Regions from separate parts of the Anaerobacillus sp. 1_MG-2023 genome, predicted to be linked through region 2. Evidence: a T-box and tRNA genes for the amino acid it is inferred to sense, from the RefSeq annotation. Region 2 holds a T-box; the other holds one or more tRNA genes.
What was found. A T-box is a leader RNA that pairs with one kind of tRNA and senses whether it is charged. The one in region 2 lies ahead of thrS (threonine--tRNA ligase), so its partner is inferred to be a tRNA-Thr.
Positions count from the first base shown of each region.

Region 1: it encodes a tRNA-Thr, which carries the amino acid that the T-box ahead of thrS (threonine--tRNA ligase) is inferred to sense. The anticodon was not compared.

Region 1 is NZ_JAUORD010000003.1:299,460-306,380, forward strand. Features, by position in the region: gene Q4550_RS07885 (cell wall hydrolase) at 1-119, shown strand, start outside; gene kapB (kinase-associated lipoprotein KapB) at 194-589, shown strand; gene trhO (oxygen-dependent tRNA uridine(34) hydroxylase TrhO) at 689-1,591, shown strand; gene Q4550_RS07900 (NRDE family protein) at 1,650-2,405, shown strand; gene Q4550_RS07905 (hypothetical protein) at 2,535-2,690, shown strand; tRNA gene Q4550_RS07910 (tRNA-Val) at 2,885-2,960, shown strand; tRNA gene Q4550_RS07915 (tRNA-Thr) at 2,990-3,065, shown strand; tRNA gene Q4550_RS07920 (tRNA-Leu) at 3,071-3,155, shown strand; tRNA gene Q4550_RS07925 (tRNA-Arg) at 3,164-3,240, shown strand; tRNA gene Q4550_RS07930 (tRNA-Ala) at 3,245-3,320, shown strand; tRNA gene Q4550_RS07935 (tRNA-Ser) at 3,340-3,432, shown strand; tRNA gene Q4550_RS07940 (tRNA-Gly) at 3,438-3,511, shown strand; tRNA gene Q4550_RS07945 (tRNA-Glu) at 3,519-3,593, shown strand; gene Q4550_RS07950 (transporter) at 3,720-4,046, shown strand; gene Q4550_RS07955 (YpjP family protein) at 4,325-4,966, shown strand; gene Q4550_RS07960 (hypothetical protein) at 5,020-5,247, shown strand; gene Q4550_RS07965 (YuzB family protein) at 5,440-5,676, opposite strand; gene trxB (thioredoxin-disulfide reductase) at 5,869-6,810, shown strand; gene Q4550_RS07975 (Hsp20/alpha crystallin family protein) at 6,845-6,921, opposite strand, start outside.
Region 2 is NZ_JAUORD010000010.1:176,616-183,536, reverse strand. Features, by position in the region: gene Q4550_RS16705 (hypothetical protein) at 1-119, shown strand, start outside; gene Q4550_RS16700 (hypothetical protein) at 184-843, shown strand; gene Q4550_RS16695 (hypothetical protein) at 948-1,406, shown strand; gene Q4550_RS16690 (hypothetical protein) at 1,546-1,968, shown strand; T-box leader at 2,080-2,301, shown strand; T-box leader at 2,331-2,554, shown strand; gene thrS (threonine--tRNA ligase) at 2,603-4,525, shown strand; gene merR (mercury resistance transcriptional regulator MerR) at 4,931-5,329, shown strand; gene merF (mercury resistance system transport protein MerF) at 5,346-5,576, shown strand; gene merA (mercury(II) reductase) at 5,646-6,921, shown strand, end outside.

The sequences.
Region 1 (6,921 bases), on a different contig from region 2:
GTGGTAGAGACCCAAGCTCAGGAGCTTTGTTTTATTACAATCCTGATATTGCAACAGACGATTGGATTCGTACAAGACATATAATCAAAGAGATTGGAAAACATGTCTTCACAAGATAAAATCCTCCTGATAAAGGAGGATTTTATGATATCATCGACGTGTACACACAGTTAGATGAAGGAGTGAAGCGACTATGTCAGAGAAAAAAACGTTTCAGCCAGGAGAAATAGTAACGGCAGGTTATAAAACGGGGAGATATATTGGAGAAGTCGTTGATATGAAGTCCCCCAAAGCTGTGATTAAGGTTCTTGCAGTCATCAAGCATCCAACTCAGGGAGACCTTCACAATCCCAAACAGCTCGATGTTCCTCTTTTTCACCAGCGAAAAGCGTTAGCCCAATTCGAGAAAGCGCTCGTTCCAATGTCAGCCATTAACCATTACGAAGGAAATGTTCCTAATTATAACGATTCACTGAAGGAAGCACTTGAAACACAATCCGCAGAGCTCAAGCACGAAGGCGGAAGATGGGCCGAAGCATCTCTTATCGAAATCGAAAAGCTTAAAGACGACTACTTCCCATCAAGGTAATCTTCTTTACATCAGACTTCGAATCCGGTAAGATATAGTATTGATTTAGGCTCTTGGTTTAGAGCTTGATTGAAGAAGACGTAAAGGGTGGTTTTTGATTTGCAATCAGAAGCTTCAGCATATCAAGTGCTGTTATATTATCAATATGTAGAAATAGAAGATCCGGATTATTTTGCTCGAAAGCATCTTAAGTATTGTCAATCACTCAATTTAAAAGGTCGAGTCCTTGTAGGCAAAGAGGGTATTAATGGCACGGTTTCAGGAACCGTTGAGGATACTGAGCGCTACATGGACGTACTAAAAGCAGATGAACGCTTTCGTGATATGGTTTTCAAAATTGATGAAACAGAAGGTCATGCTTTTAAAAAGATGCACGTACGTCCGCGCGAAGAAATCGTTTCACTAAAGCTTGAGGAAGATGTAAACCCGAAAGAAATAACCGGGAATTATCTTGAGCCAAAGGAATTTATGGAAGCATTAGAAGATGATGATGTAATTGTTATCGATGCACGAAATGACTATGAGTACGATATTGGTCATTTTCGCAATGCAATTCGTCCTGATATAAAGGCTTTTCGAGATCTTCCGGACTGGATTGAACAAAATCTTTCGGACCAAAAAGATAAGAAAGTATTAACTTATTGTACAGGTGGAATTCGCTGTGAGAAATTTTCTGGTTACTTAATGAAAAAAGGTTTTTCCGACGTTTCACAGCTTCATGGAGGAATTGTAACGTATGGTAAAGACCCGGAGGTACAAGGGAAATATTTTGATGGCAAGTGCTTTGTATTTGATGATCGTCTTGCTGTTAATGTAAACCGTACCGATGAAGATACAGTTGTAGGGAAATGCTACCATTGTGAGGATCCAGCAGATACTTATATCAATTGTGCTAATGTACAGTGTGACAAGCTTCATATCGTCTGTGATTCTTGCAAAGAGGAGTATAACCATTATTGTTCTTCTGCATGTGAAGAAGAAGTTCGTATGATCCAATCGTAACGCAGCGGCTAACGCTGCGTTTTTTCTTACATTGAAACAAGAGAGGAGGCGCGTTAAGATGTGCTTAATTGCTGTAGCTCAAAATGTTCATCCTACATACCCATTTATACTCGTAGCCAACCGAGATGAATTCTACGAGCGTCCAACAAAACCTGCGAACTATTGGAGAGATGTACCAGAACTACTTGCGGGGCGTGATTTAAAGGCTATGGGAACATGGCTAGGGGTTACAACAAACGGAAGAATTGCAGCCCTTACGAACTATCGAGAAGCGAATGAGCAGCCTAAAAGTCTATCAAGGGGTGATCTAACGGCCGATTACTTACGTGATCATCAATCCCCATTATCATACTTAGAAATGGTTCGACAAAAGAAAGATCAGTACAATGGATTTAATTTAATCATAGGAGATTTTAAGAGCCTTTATTATTATTCAAATCGGCAGGATCAAATTTCAAAACTAGAGAACGGTGTTCACGCTGTTAGTAATCACTTACTGAATACGAGCTGGCCAAAGGTTGAGCAGCTTAAAGAAGAATTGAAACACTATTTAAGTGCAGAAAAGAACCTCGATCAGAATCGTCTTTTTGAAATGCTTTCTCACGCTGAGCCTGCACCTGATTATCTATTACCACAGACAGGCGTGCCGATCGAATGGGAAAGGATGCTTTCACCTGTTTTTATTAAGTCGGATCATTACGGAACGAGGGCGCAAACTGTTATTATGGTTTCACAAAATGGAGAAGTTACTTTTGTTGAGAGGTCAGGAGAAGATCACGAAAATTACTACCAATTTAATCTTGAAGAAGCATAATTGCGCTCCAAGTGAATAAATTATGTGTTACCTGTAACTTTTGCCAATAGATCGATGGTGAAAAAAGATTCGGGTTTAACAACAGAAAAATAGGGTAATGAGAGTTATTACTTATGAGGAGGGGTTTTTTTGAAAAGAAAGCGTCACTATGTTGAAGATCAGCTTTTGCGGGAATCAAGCGACATGAAAGAGTACCGAAAATATGATTCTGAAATGGTGACTAAAAAAAGACCAATACTCCGCCAAAATAAAAAGAAAAAACCACTTATTCAAACGCCAGTATAAGCAGGGGAGAGCGCTCCCTGCTTTTTCTATGTGAAAAATGGAGTGCTTAACTATGGGGATTATTTTTTTGTGAAAAAGGGTTGTGTTTTTTTCGAGTCGGTGATAAGATAAGTCTTGTCCTTGAAAAAACACATTAAAAAAAGTGTTGACGAGACAAAAGATGATATTGTATAATAATGAAGTCGCTGTTTAACGGAGGATTAGCTCAGCTGGGAGAGCATCTGCCTTACAAGCAGAGGGTCGGCGGTTCGAGCCCGTCATCCTCCACCATTTATTTTTGATGAGTTTCATTAAATTATGCCGGCCTAGCTCAATTGGTAGAGCAACTGACTTGTAATCAGTAGGTTGGGGGTTCAAGTCCTCTGGCCGGCACCACACATGCGGGTGTGGCGGAATTGGCAGACGCGCTAGACTTAGGATCTAGTGTCTTACGACGTGGGGGTTCAAGTCCCTTCACCCGCACCATAGAATATGCGCCCGTAGCTCAATTGGATAGAGCGTCTGACTACGGATCAGAAGGTTAGGGATTCGACTTCTCTCGGGCGCACCATCTTGGGGCCTTAGCTCAGCTGGGAGAGCGCCTGCCTTGCACGCAGGAGGTCAGCGGTTCGATCCCGCTAGGCTCCACCATATATATATTCATGTTTTTGGAGGAATACCCAAGTCTGGCTGAAGGGATCGGTCTTGAAAACCGACAGGGGCTTAGTCGCCCGCGGGGGTTCGAATCCCTCTTCCTCCTCCATCTTTGCGGGTGTAGTTTAGTGGTAAAACCTCAGCCTTCCAAGCTGATGTCGTGGGTTCGATCCCCATCACCCGCTCCATTTTGTTGGCCCGTTGGTCAAGCGGTTAAGACACCGCCCTTTCACGGCGGTATCACGGGTTCGATTCCCGTACGGGTCACCAACTAAATTTTCATAAATTTTATTGGCTCAAGCATACTCAAAGAGGTGCTTTTTTTGTTGTTTTCAATTCGGTACGTCTTATCAGAATACAGCATACAGTGACTGTATAAGAGAGGGGATGGACCGAATGTATTATGAAGAACATGAGCATATTGCTTATCATTATGACAACACAGATGCCTATCGTCAGCAACCGGTAGCTCCAACTTCGAGCCCACCAGCATCACCGCCTCCTAGACCGCAGTCAGCACAAGCTGGAACATTTGCTGTAGATCCAGGATCAATTAGAAGGTGTATGTATCGGTTTACTTATATTTGGATGAGGGGCGGCAATTCATTTTGGTTTTGGCCAGTATATGTAGGGCGTACTTCTGTTTCGGGGTTTCGCTGGACCGGTAGAAGGTGGGTATATACAGGCATAAGTCTCAGAAGAATTGATATGTTTACTTGTTAATAGATAGGGCGCTTACATGAAGCGCTCTTTTTTAAAGGCTCTTTTCGTAGACGTTGTTGCTATAGTAGGTGAATTTTCGCTTCAATCAAGGAAGTTTAGAGTTTAATTCAACAATTGTTTCGAAAGCAACAATTTTTATAAAAGGGCCTTTTAAATGAAAAGCTTCTTTAACTTAGCCAAATGAAAATTAATGAAAAATCGTCTAAACATCTGGCTTTTTTGAGAAGATCATGCGAGAATAATACTAACTATTGATCTTCGAAAGTCAGGTGCACATAATGAAATTCCCTCTTTGGATGAGAAAGTTATTTGTAGCATTTGTTGCTGTTGTTACGCTTGGAACTGTGATTCCTACTGGATATCTAGCAGATGACAAAACAGAGGCATCAGAGAATTATCAAGAAGAAAACCATCTTCTTATTGAGTCGAGGGACGAGCCTGATAAGGCGATAGAGCCTGTTGTTGATCAGTATGATTGGCCCATCATAGCTCAGGACGCTTCTTCTTCTGAACTACTGACGCATTTTGTAAGCTATGCAAGCAATCAATCTGAGCAACTCGGGCTAACAAAATTCGGTGAAACGATCTCAACTCGAGTCGGTAACGAGTATCGAGATGCAATTGTACCTAAAATGACAGAAGCGATCGCTACCTCAGTGGAAAATCTGGATGAGGATACGTTAAGGTCACTTCGTTTGACGGACAACCCTTCTGGTGGATACGGAGAACGCATTCTTCATGTGTATAATGAACAGAGCGGGGAAGACTTATTGCGTTTCCATGTGAGAAGAGATCACCCCCCACAAGATGGCTATTGGTTTAATTTTCATTACCATGCAGCGAATGATGATTTTGAAGAACATTATGAAGTAGGTAAGATTTATTGGGATAAAAACACTCCGCCTAAGTGGCTCTCGTAAGAGAGGTGCGCGGGGTGTTTTTGGTTGGAGATTAAGGGAGGATCACAACATAGATGGAACTTGTACAATGTATTAGAGATGTTTTCGAAGAAGAGCCTTTAACCGGCTCAGAGAATGTATTGAATCGTAAATTATTTAAGGAAGGTCATTTCTACCCAGTTTATAAAGATGAGCATCATAGCTGGATTACGCTTGATGATGAAGGAGAGCAGCATATTATTGCTACCGGCATCTCCCTCAATGAAGACTTCTGGTTTACTTTTCGGTTTCGCATTGCATAATAAAAAGCCGCATTAAGCGGCTTTTACTTTTTTTTAGGGCGCGCATTTTGCGGGCCTCTTTTCTTATTTATAAGAAGAGCGTCTTCGCCTTCTTTTTCACCTTGCACACCGGCTTTCGGATCATACGCGTTTCGATTTTTCATGTAAGCTCCTCCTCTAATTGGATTCACTTAATAGTATGTCCATATTCGTTTAAAACATCGGATTTTCTTCGATAAACTGGTAGACGTTATCAACTAGCTCATCGGGCGTTTCGGCAGTAACGCGCTCGCCGTTAACGAGACAGTAAATATCCTGGCTACAAAGTGTGCAGTGACCAAGACAAGAATATTCGAGCACATCAAGATCTGTATCTTTTTCTAGTTTTTCCATTGCTTTATGTGAACCGCTCGAAAGATTACTCATGCAGAATTCAACTATTGGATTCATCTTTTATTCACCTCGGGTTTTCCTTACTATTACAAGACTGTTTCTATTCTATCAAGAAGGTGTGAAAATGAACAACCATTTGCATAAGATCAAGAAACAAATTGATGGATAACCATATAATTTGTAAGAGAAGGGTTTATTTCTATATAATTAGGAAAAATAACATAATGAAGTCGATAGAGGAGGGTCATTATGCATAAAGCAGTTATTGTAGGAACAGGACCAGCGGGTTTAACAGCAGCCATTTATCTTGCGAGGGCTAATATGGAGCCGCTCGTCATTGAGGGACCGGAACCTGGTGGTCAGCTTACGTTAACAACAGATGTTGAGAACTTTCCCGGTTTTCCAGATGGCGTTCTCGGTCCAGAATTGATGGAAAATATGAAGAAGCAGGCGCTTAGGTTTGGCGCTACAATTGAGCGTGGATGGGTGAAGGATATTGATTTTAGTGAGCGTCCATTTAAATTAAAAACAGATACACTCGGGGATATTATGGCGGAGTCTGTTTTGATTTCGACTGGTGCTTCAGCAAAGCTTCTAGGTATACCAGGAGAATCAGAGAACATGGGTCGAGGCGTGAGTACATGTGCAACGTGTGACGGCTTTTTCTTCCGTGGTAAAAAAATCGTTGTGATTGGTGGAGGAGACTCGGCTATGGAAGAAGCGACTTTCTTAACGAAATTCGCTTCAGAAGTTACTGTTCTTCATAGGAGGAAAGAACTTCGCGCATCAAAAATAATGCAAGAGCGTGCTCGTTCCAATGAAAAAATAAGCTGGAAGCTGAATGCTTCCCCGCTAGAGGTTGTGGCAGAAAACAATAAAGTAAGCGGGATTAAAGTAAAGAATAGTGATACGGGAGAAGAGGAGTTCGTTAAGACAGACGGCATATTTGTTGCAATTGGCCATCGTCCAAACACTGATTTTCTCGAGGGTAAAATTAATATGGATGATAAAGGTTACGTTCAAGTAGAACCAGGAACGACAAAAACGAACGTCCCTGGCGTGTTTGCTTGTGGAGATGTACAGGATTTTACTTACCGTCAAGCGATCACAGCAGCAGGTACAGGGTGTATGGCGGCTATGGATTGTGAGCGTTTCCTCGAAGGAAACGCCTTTATAGACTGGAGTATGTAAGAAGAAAAAGCGCAGGCCTTGGCCTTGCGCTTTTTTAGTCGATGTTAATATAATTCGAATCGGTACGTATGCGATCGGATTTAGGTATCTTAATTTCAAGAACACCGTTTT
Region 2 (6,921 bases):
CGATTGAAGCTGAAGGAAATAACCAAATTGAAATGGCTATATATAATTCAACCCTTTCCTTTGGAAGAGAACCAGATCCTGTGATATTGGAAGAAACAAATGAAAATTCCAGTAACTAAAATATTGTTTTTAAAAGAAGCTTATCTTTAAAGACATTGTTGAATACTTTGAAGGGTGTTATTAATGGTATCAAGCATTTTCGTAATACTTATACTATGGTTTTGTTTAGTTATATACAAACTATTTAAGAAGAAACCGAGCAATAATAAAGAAACTTTATTTAATCTTTTTAATAGTATGAAGACGTTAAAATTTTCTCAGAAGCTATTTGTAATTTGCGTTGCATTTTTTGATGTGCTTGTTATTATTTTATCAACTCAGGGCTATTACTTCTTATTTCTGAAATCAACTGGTTTAATTATACCAATAGCCCTCACGTATGTAGCTTCTTGTGTTTTAGCTAATGGACTTAACTTAGAAAAGTTTTGGATCATACTCACAACGGTGTTAGTGCTACCTGTTCTAGGTTTAATGTGTTTTTTCAATATAGTAGAAAACAATTCGTATTCAACTATTGATTCCCCATCAAAAGAAAAAATGATTATTATAGAGCATAGAGAAGCAGCGTTAGGAGAAACAAATCACTTCTATAATTTTTATAGAAGAACTGCCGTTCCGCATGTAGTGAAGAAGTTAAATAGTGAAACTGTAAGGATAGTGACCAGAGGATCAAGTGCTGGAAATTTAGAAGTGTTAGGAATTAATAATGCTAATTGGGTTGATGGACAATCCGTTACTTTTCATTCTCCCTTTGCAGAAACCATAGTGCAATTGAGAAAGTAGATATCCGATTATATTCAACAAACTCGGAGCAATAGTTTAAAAGAGTGTTTGCTTTATGCTCCAAAGTTGCTGTTATTTGAACAGTAAAGAGAAAGGAATTGATAATGATTCGTTCAATATTTTCTATAGTAAGTTTAAGCTGTATATTTTTATTGACCGCCTGTATAGGGGAGGATTACGATTTCACACCTCCAACAATGACAGTTTGGTACCATCATCTAAACGACTATGATTCATATGAGCTTAAAGAGGCATCCGTGAATTGGGAAGGTCCTAATGAGGAATACAAAAAGACTGTTGTTGATTTTCAATCATTAGGAATCGAACAGAATCAAATTGAGGTCAATGCTGGTTCAGAGGGAAACATAGAATTGGGACATTCTGATTTTAAATTAGAAGAGTTTCAAGTATCTCTGTGGCAAAACAGTGAAGAGATTGAATTGCCTGTAAATAAATCTAATGGTTTTCAATTTCCAGATTCAAAAGGTAACTATATCCTAGAAGTGAATCTGTCTTCTGATATGGGAGATGTTCAATATGTGGGTAACATCGATCTAAATTAACACTAATGTAGGATAAATTCTAGAATTTATCCTGATCCCAAGTCTTCTGGTTTATCGGAGCAATTGCTGAATAAAAAGTAAGCGCTCTATCGGTTTTGGGCAAGAGTGTGTACGCTTTTACGTTTAGAGGAGGAAGGAATTGAAATATTTACAAAAGATACTACTAGCAATAATTATATCAGCACCTCTTTCCGTTTTTGTTTTAGTAATTGGAGAATTTACTCTTGACTACGTGCTTGAATTAGAAAGAGAATATACTGATACTTTTGCTACTATAATTTCGTTACCGATTTTATTTGCAATTGTATATATAGTTTACGGTCTACCAACAACTTTAATTGCAGATGGATTTCTTAGATTAAAACCATTATCTAAATACAGATCCCTCATTGAATTCATAATTTATTCTATAGCTGGTCTAGTGTTGTCTTTACTCTTATCAAGCAATTCATTGAGTAAAGAAATATTGGTTATTGTAATGCTTCCAGTTTATTTGTACTTGTATGTTCTTACGCTAATGAGAAAAAAAGATAGAAAAGAACTGAATATCATAAAGACTTAAGTGAAGTATTTATTCAAGAATCTCGGAGCTAATCTAAAAAATCTCCTAAATAATTTTTAGGATTGTATTGACTATATTTAGCAAAAAATATATAGTGAAATAAATTTAAAATAATTTGTGATGAAGAGGACAAGAGATATTATGAACGGTTATCAGAGAGGGAAGAAAAGGTGTGATCTTCCTAACGCAGCTTAATAGCTTACCACCTTGGAGCTGCATGGGCGAATATGAGTAGTTCATGCCGTAGTGCTACGATACAGCAAACCAAAGCCGTTACTTTATCCATGTAACGGGAAGTTGGGTGGAACCACGAGTACAGCACTCGTCCCTTTTTAGGGACGAGTGTTTTTTTTATTGAATAAGTTATAGTGATGAAGAGGACAAGAGCTATTAGGACGGTTATCAGAGAGGGAAGAAAAGGTGCGATCTTCCTAACGCAGCTTAATAGCTTACCACCTTGGAGCTGCATGGACGAAAGATTAGTAGTTCATGACGTAGTGCTACGATACAGCAAACCAAAGCCATTACTTTGAAAAGTAGTGGGAAATTGGGTGGAACCGCGGGTAAAACCATACTCGTCCCTTGTTTAGAGGGACGAGTATGGTTTTTTAATTTTATAAAAGGATGTGTATGTATGAGTCATGAAAAAATGGTGATTTCGTTTCCAGATGGCAGCCAAAAATCTTTTTCAAAAGGAAGTACATTGGGGGATGTTGCCCAATCTATAAGTCCTGGCCTTAAGAAAAAGTCAGTAGTTGGGAGAGTCAATGGATCCTTATATGATTTGCAGAGTCCAATCAACTCTAATGCTGAGATTGAATTATTTCCACTTCATTCTTCAGAGGGATTAGAGGTGATGAGACATACAGCAGCTCATATTATGGCTCAGGCCGTTAAGCGACTTTTCGGAAGAGTGAATCTAGGTGTAGGTCCTGTTGTGGAGGCTGGTTTTTACTATGATATTGATACGGATCAAAGTATTTCTAAAGATGATCTATCTAAAATTGAAAAGGAAATGAGTAACATTGTATCTGAGAACTTGTTTATTAAACGGGAGTTAATATCTAGAGATGAAGCTGAAAGCATTTTTTCGAATGATCATTTAAAGCTGGAGCTATTAAAGAAAATTCCTCGGGAAGAAGATGTCTCCATCTACAAACAAGGAGAATTTATAGATCTATGCAGAGGTCCCCATTTACCGTCAACTAAATTTCTTAAAGCTTTTTCCTTAACAAATATCTCAGGGGCTTATTGGCTGGGGGATAGTGATAACAAGATGTTACAACGAATATATGGTGTAGCTTTTCCATCAAAAAAAGAACTAAATGAATACTTTTATTTTTTGGAAGAAGCCAAAAAGAGAGATCATCGTAAGTTAGGGAACCAGCTTGAATTGTTTATGTTTTCAGATGAAGCTCCAGGGATGCCATTCTATTTAAGTAATGGTCAGGTGATAAGAAATGAGTTGGAAGCATTCCTTAGAAGTTTGCAAGAGTCATTTAATTATAAAGAAGTAAAAACTCCATTAATGATGAATCAGAGGTTATGGGAACAATCGGGGCACTGGAATCATTATAAAGACAATATGTATTTCTCTGAAGTTGACCAGCAGCATTTCGCTCTTAAACCAATGAATTGCCCAGGACATATGCTTATTTTTAAGGACCGTTTGCGCTCCTATAGAGACCTTCCTATTCGTATGGCTGAATTCGGTCAAGTTCACCGTCATGAATTCAGTGGAGCATTAAACGGATTATTGAGAGTTCGTTCCTTCTGCCAAGACGATGCTCATATCTTTGTCACACCTCATCAGATAGAAGACGAAATCACTTTAGCTTTGCAGTTGATTGATAATGTTTATCGAACATTCGGATTCAATTATGAAATTGAGTTATCTACTCGACCTGAAAAGTCTATGGGTGACAAACACTTATGGGATCAAGCTGAAGGCGCACTTAAAAATGTATTAGAAAACCTAGGTTATGATTTTAGAGTGAATGAGGGAGACGGTGCTTTTTACGGGCCTAAGATTGATATCCATATAAAAGATGCCTTGAATAGGAGTCATCAATGTGCAACTGTGCAGCTAGATTTTCAAATGCCGGAAAAATTCGATCTGGAATATATAAATGAACATAATGAAAAAGTTCGTCCAGTGGTTATTCATCGGGCTGTGTTTGGATCCATTGATCGCTTTTTAGGCATACTCATTGAGCATTATGGAGGAGCATTTCCAACTTGGTTAGCACCTATTCAAGTAAAAATACTACCTGTATCAAACGAAGCTCATAAAGAATATTCGGATCAAGTAATGAATCGGTTAAAACAAGAAGGGATTAGAGTGGAAAAGGACAGTAGAGAGGAAAAGTTAGGGTACAAGATTAGGGAAGCTCAAATAAACAAAACACCCTTCATTCTGGTGTTGGGAGACAAGGAAGTTGAAAAAGGATATGTAAACGTTAGGTCCTATGGGAATAAAGCAACTAAAGAAATGGAATTAGGTGAATTTGTTACAGGTATTAAACAGTCCATAGTTAATAAAGATTTACCTGAATAATTAGTATCAAAGTACACTTATAGTAAGTATATCATTTTAAAAAATGGGCATTTCCATCTAGTTCCCGTGCTTTTGTTCTTATCGTTTTTATCTCGAAACTGAGTCTTAAAGAATAGGGGGCTTATCTGTAATAAGATAGGCTCCTTTTAACTGGAATTAAAGATTGAGTTATGCAGTATGATTTGAAATAATTGGTATTAGAAATTTGAGCAGCGATTGTTGAGCAGGAAATTCCAACCTATATTTGTAAATAAACTAGATGGTGGAATGAATTTTTAGATGAATGAAAAGGATATAAATTAACTTTGACAGTATAGTCTAAGATTCATCTATTAAAAAATAGCTTCAACACTTGACCCTGTACTATGGTACGGGGTTTATTCTATATATAGAGGTGATGAAATAATGGGATATCAAATAAGCGAATTAGCTAACCTTTGTGACGTCAATAAAGAAACGATACGCTATTACGAGCGCAAGAAATTAATTCCTGAGCCAGCTCGTAATGAATCTGGATATCGGTTGTACAACGATCTTTCTGTTAAACGAGTGAAATTTATTAAACGAATGCAAGAGCTAGGTTTTTCATTAGACGAAATTCACAAATTACTAGGTGTAGTTGATAAAGATGATGTACGGTGCAAAGATATGTATGAATTCGTAGCAATGAAAGAAAAGGAAATTGAGAAAAAAATAAACGACTTGGCTCGGATTCAATATCTCCTAATTGATCTAAAGGAACGTTGTCCAAGTACAAAAGATCTTCACGAGTGCCCCATTATAGAAACACTCATTGTTGACTGATCCGAGGATGGTTCTTATGAAGAGGAATAAGACTTTTATTACAGGCGTAATAGGAACAATCATTGCCCTTATTTGTTGTACGACTCCAGTTTCAATTATTTTACTAGGCACTGTTGGACTCGGTGCATTAACTGGCTATTTGGATTACGTTTTGATTCCGGCATTGGGTCTATTTATTTTAATAACGTTCTTTTCTTATCGAAAAAGAACTAAAACTTCCAATGAAAAAGAGAATTGTTGTTTGTAGGTTATGTTGATAAGAGTTCTTGTGAAGCTCAAGTTTGAATGAAGAATAAATAAGAGGAGGAACTTTGAAATGAACAAAACAGAGGTAAAAATCCAAGGTATGACATGTGATCAATGCGAACGTCATGTCTTTAAAACACTAGAAAGTCTTGGTGCTGAAGATATCAATGTCAGTTTTCGCAAAGGCGACGCTTCCTTTCATCGCCCAAATTCTTTAAATTATGAAAGGATTAAGAAAACTCTCGATACAACGCCATATAAAGCTGTTGATGTTTTTGATGTCAATACTACAGCAAGCAAATCAGTATCTTCTTCAGAAAAGGAGTACGACTTTGTTGTCATCGGATCTGGTGGCGCGGCTTTTTCTGCTGCGATTCAAGCGTCAGAAAATGGTTTAAGAGTGGCGATGGTCGAGAAAGGAACGATTGGGGGAACGTGTGTAAACATTGGTTGTGTTCCATCTAAGATGTTGTTAAGAGCTGGTGAACTGAACAGCCATGCTCATCATAACCCTTACAAAGGTTTAGCACTTCAATCAACCAAGCCAGACTTATCCCAACTTAAAGAACAAAAGGACGAACTTGTTCAAAAGTTGCGTAAAGATAAATACGAAGAACTTATTGAGGATTACGGATTTGATCTGATAAAAGGCGAAGCACGGTTTAAAAATGCACACACGATCAGTGTGAATCATCAAGAGCTAACCTCAAGGCATTTTCTGATTGCCACAGGAGCGTCACCTGCCGTACCTGATATACCAGGACTAAAAGAAAGTGACTATTTAACAAGCACCTCTGCTTTAAATTTGACAGAAGTTCCAAAGCATCTCGTCGTAATTGGTTCAGGGTATATTGCGCTTGAATTAGGTCAAATGCTTCATGATCTAGGGTCAGAAGTGACATTAATGCAACGGAGTGACCGCCTTCTTAAAGATTATGATCCTGAAATCTCTGAAGCCATCGAAAAATCCCTCACCGAAAAAGGCATTCGCTTGATAAAAAATGTGGAGTACAACAAGGTTGTCCAACATGGCAGTGAAAAGGAAGTTCATATTCGAATGAATGGAAAAGATCAAGTAGTGTCTGGGGATCAACTATTGGTTGCGGTTGGTCGTGCTCCTAATACAACTGCAATTCAGCTCCAAGAAGCCGGGGTGAAGGTTGGTGAAGCTGGAGAAGTATTAGTCAATGACTTTTTAGAAACAAGTGTCCCTCACATACACGCAGCAGGAGACGTTACTTTAAGTCCTCAATTTGTATATGTTGCTGCCTATCAAGGAAATCTAGTCGCAAAGAACGTGACAAGGTCTCAAAAACGCAAACAGGACTTGACTACCGTTCCAGCAG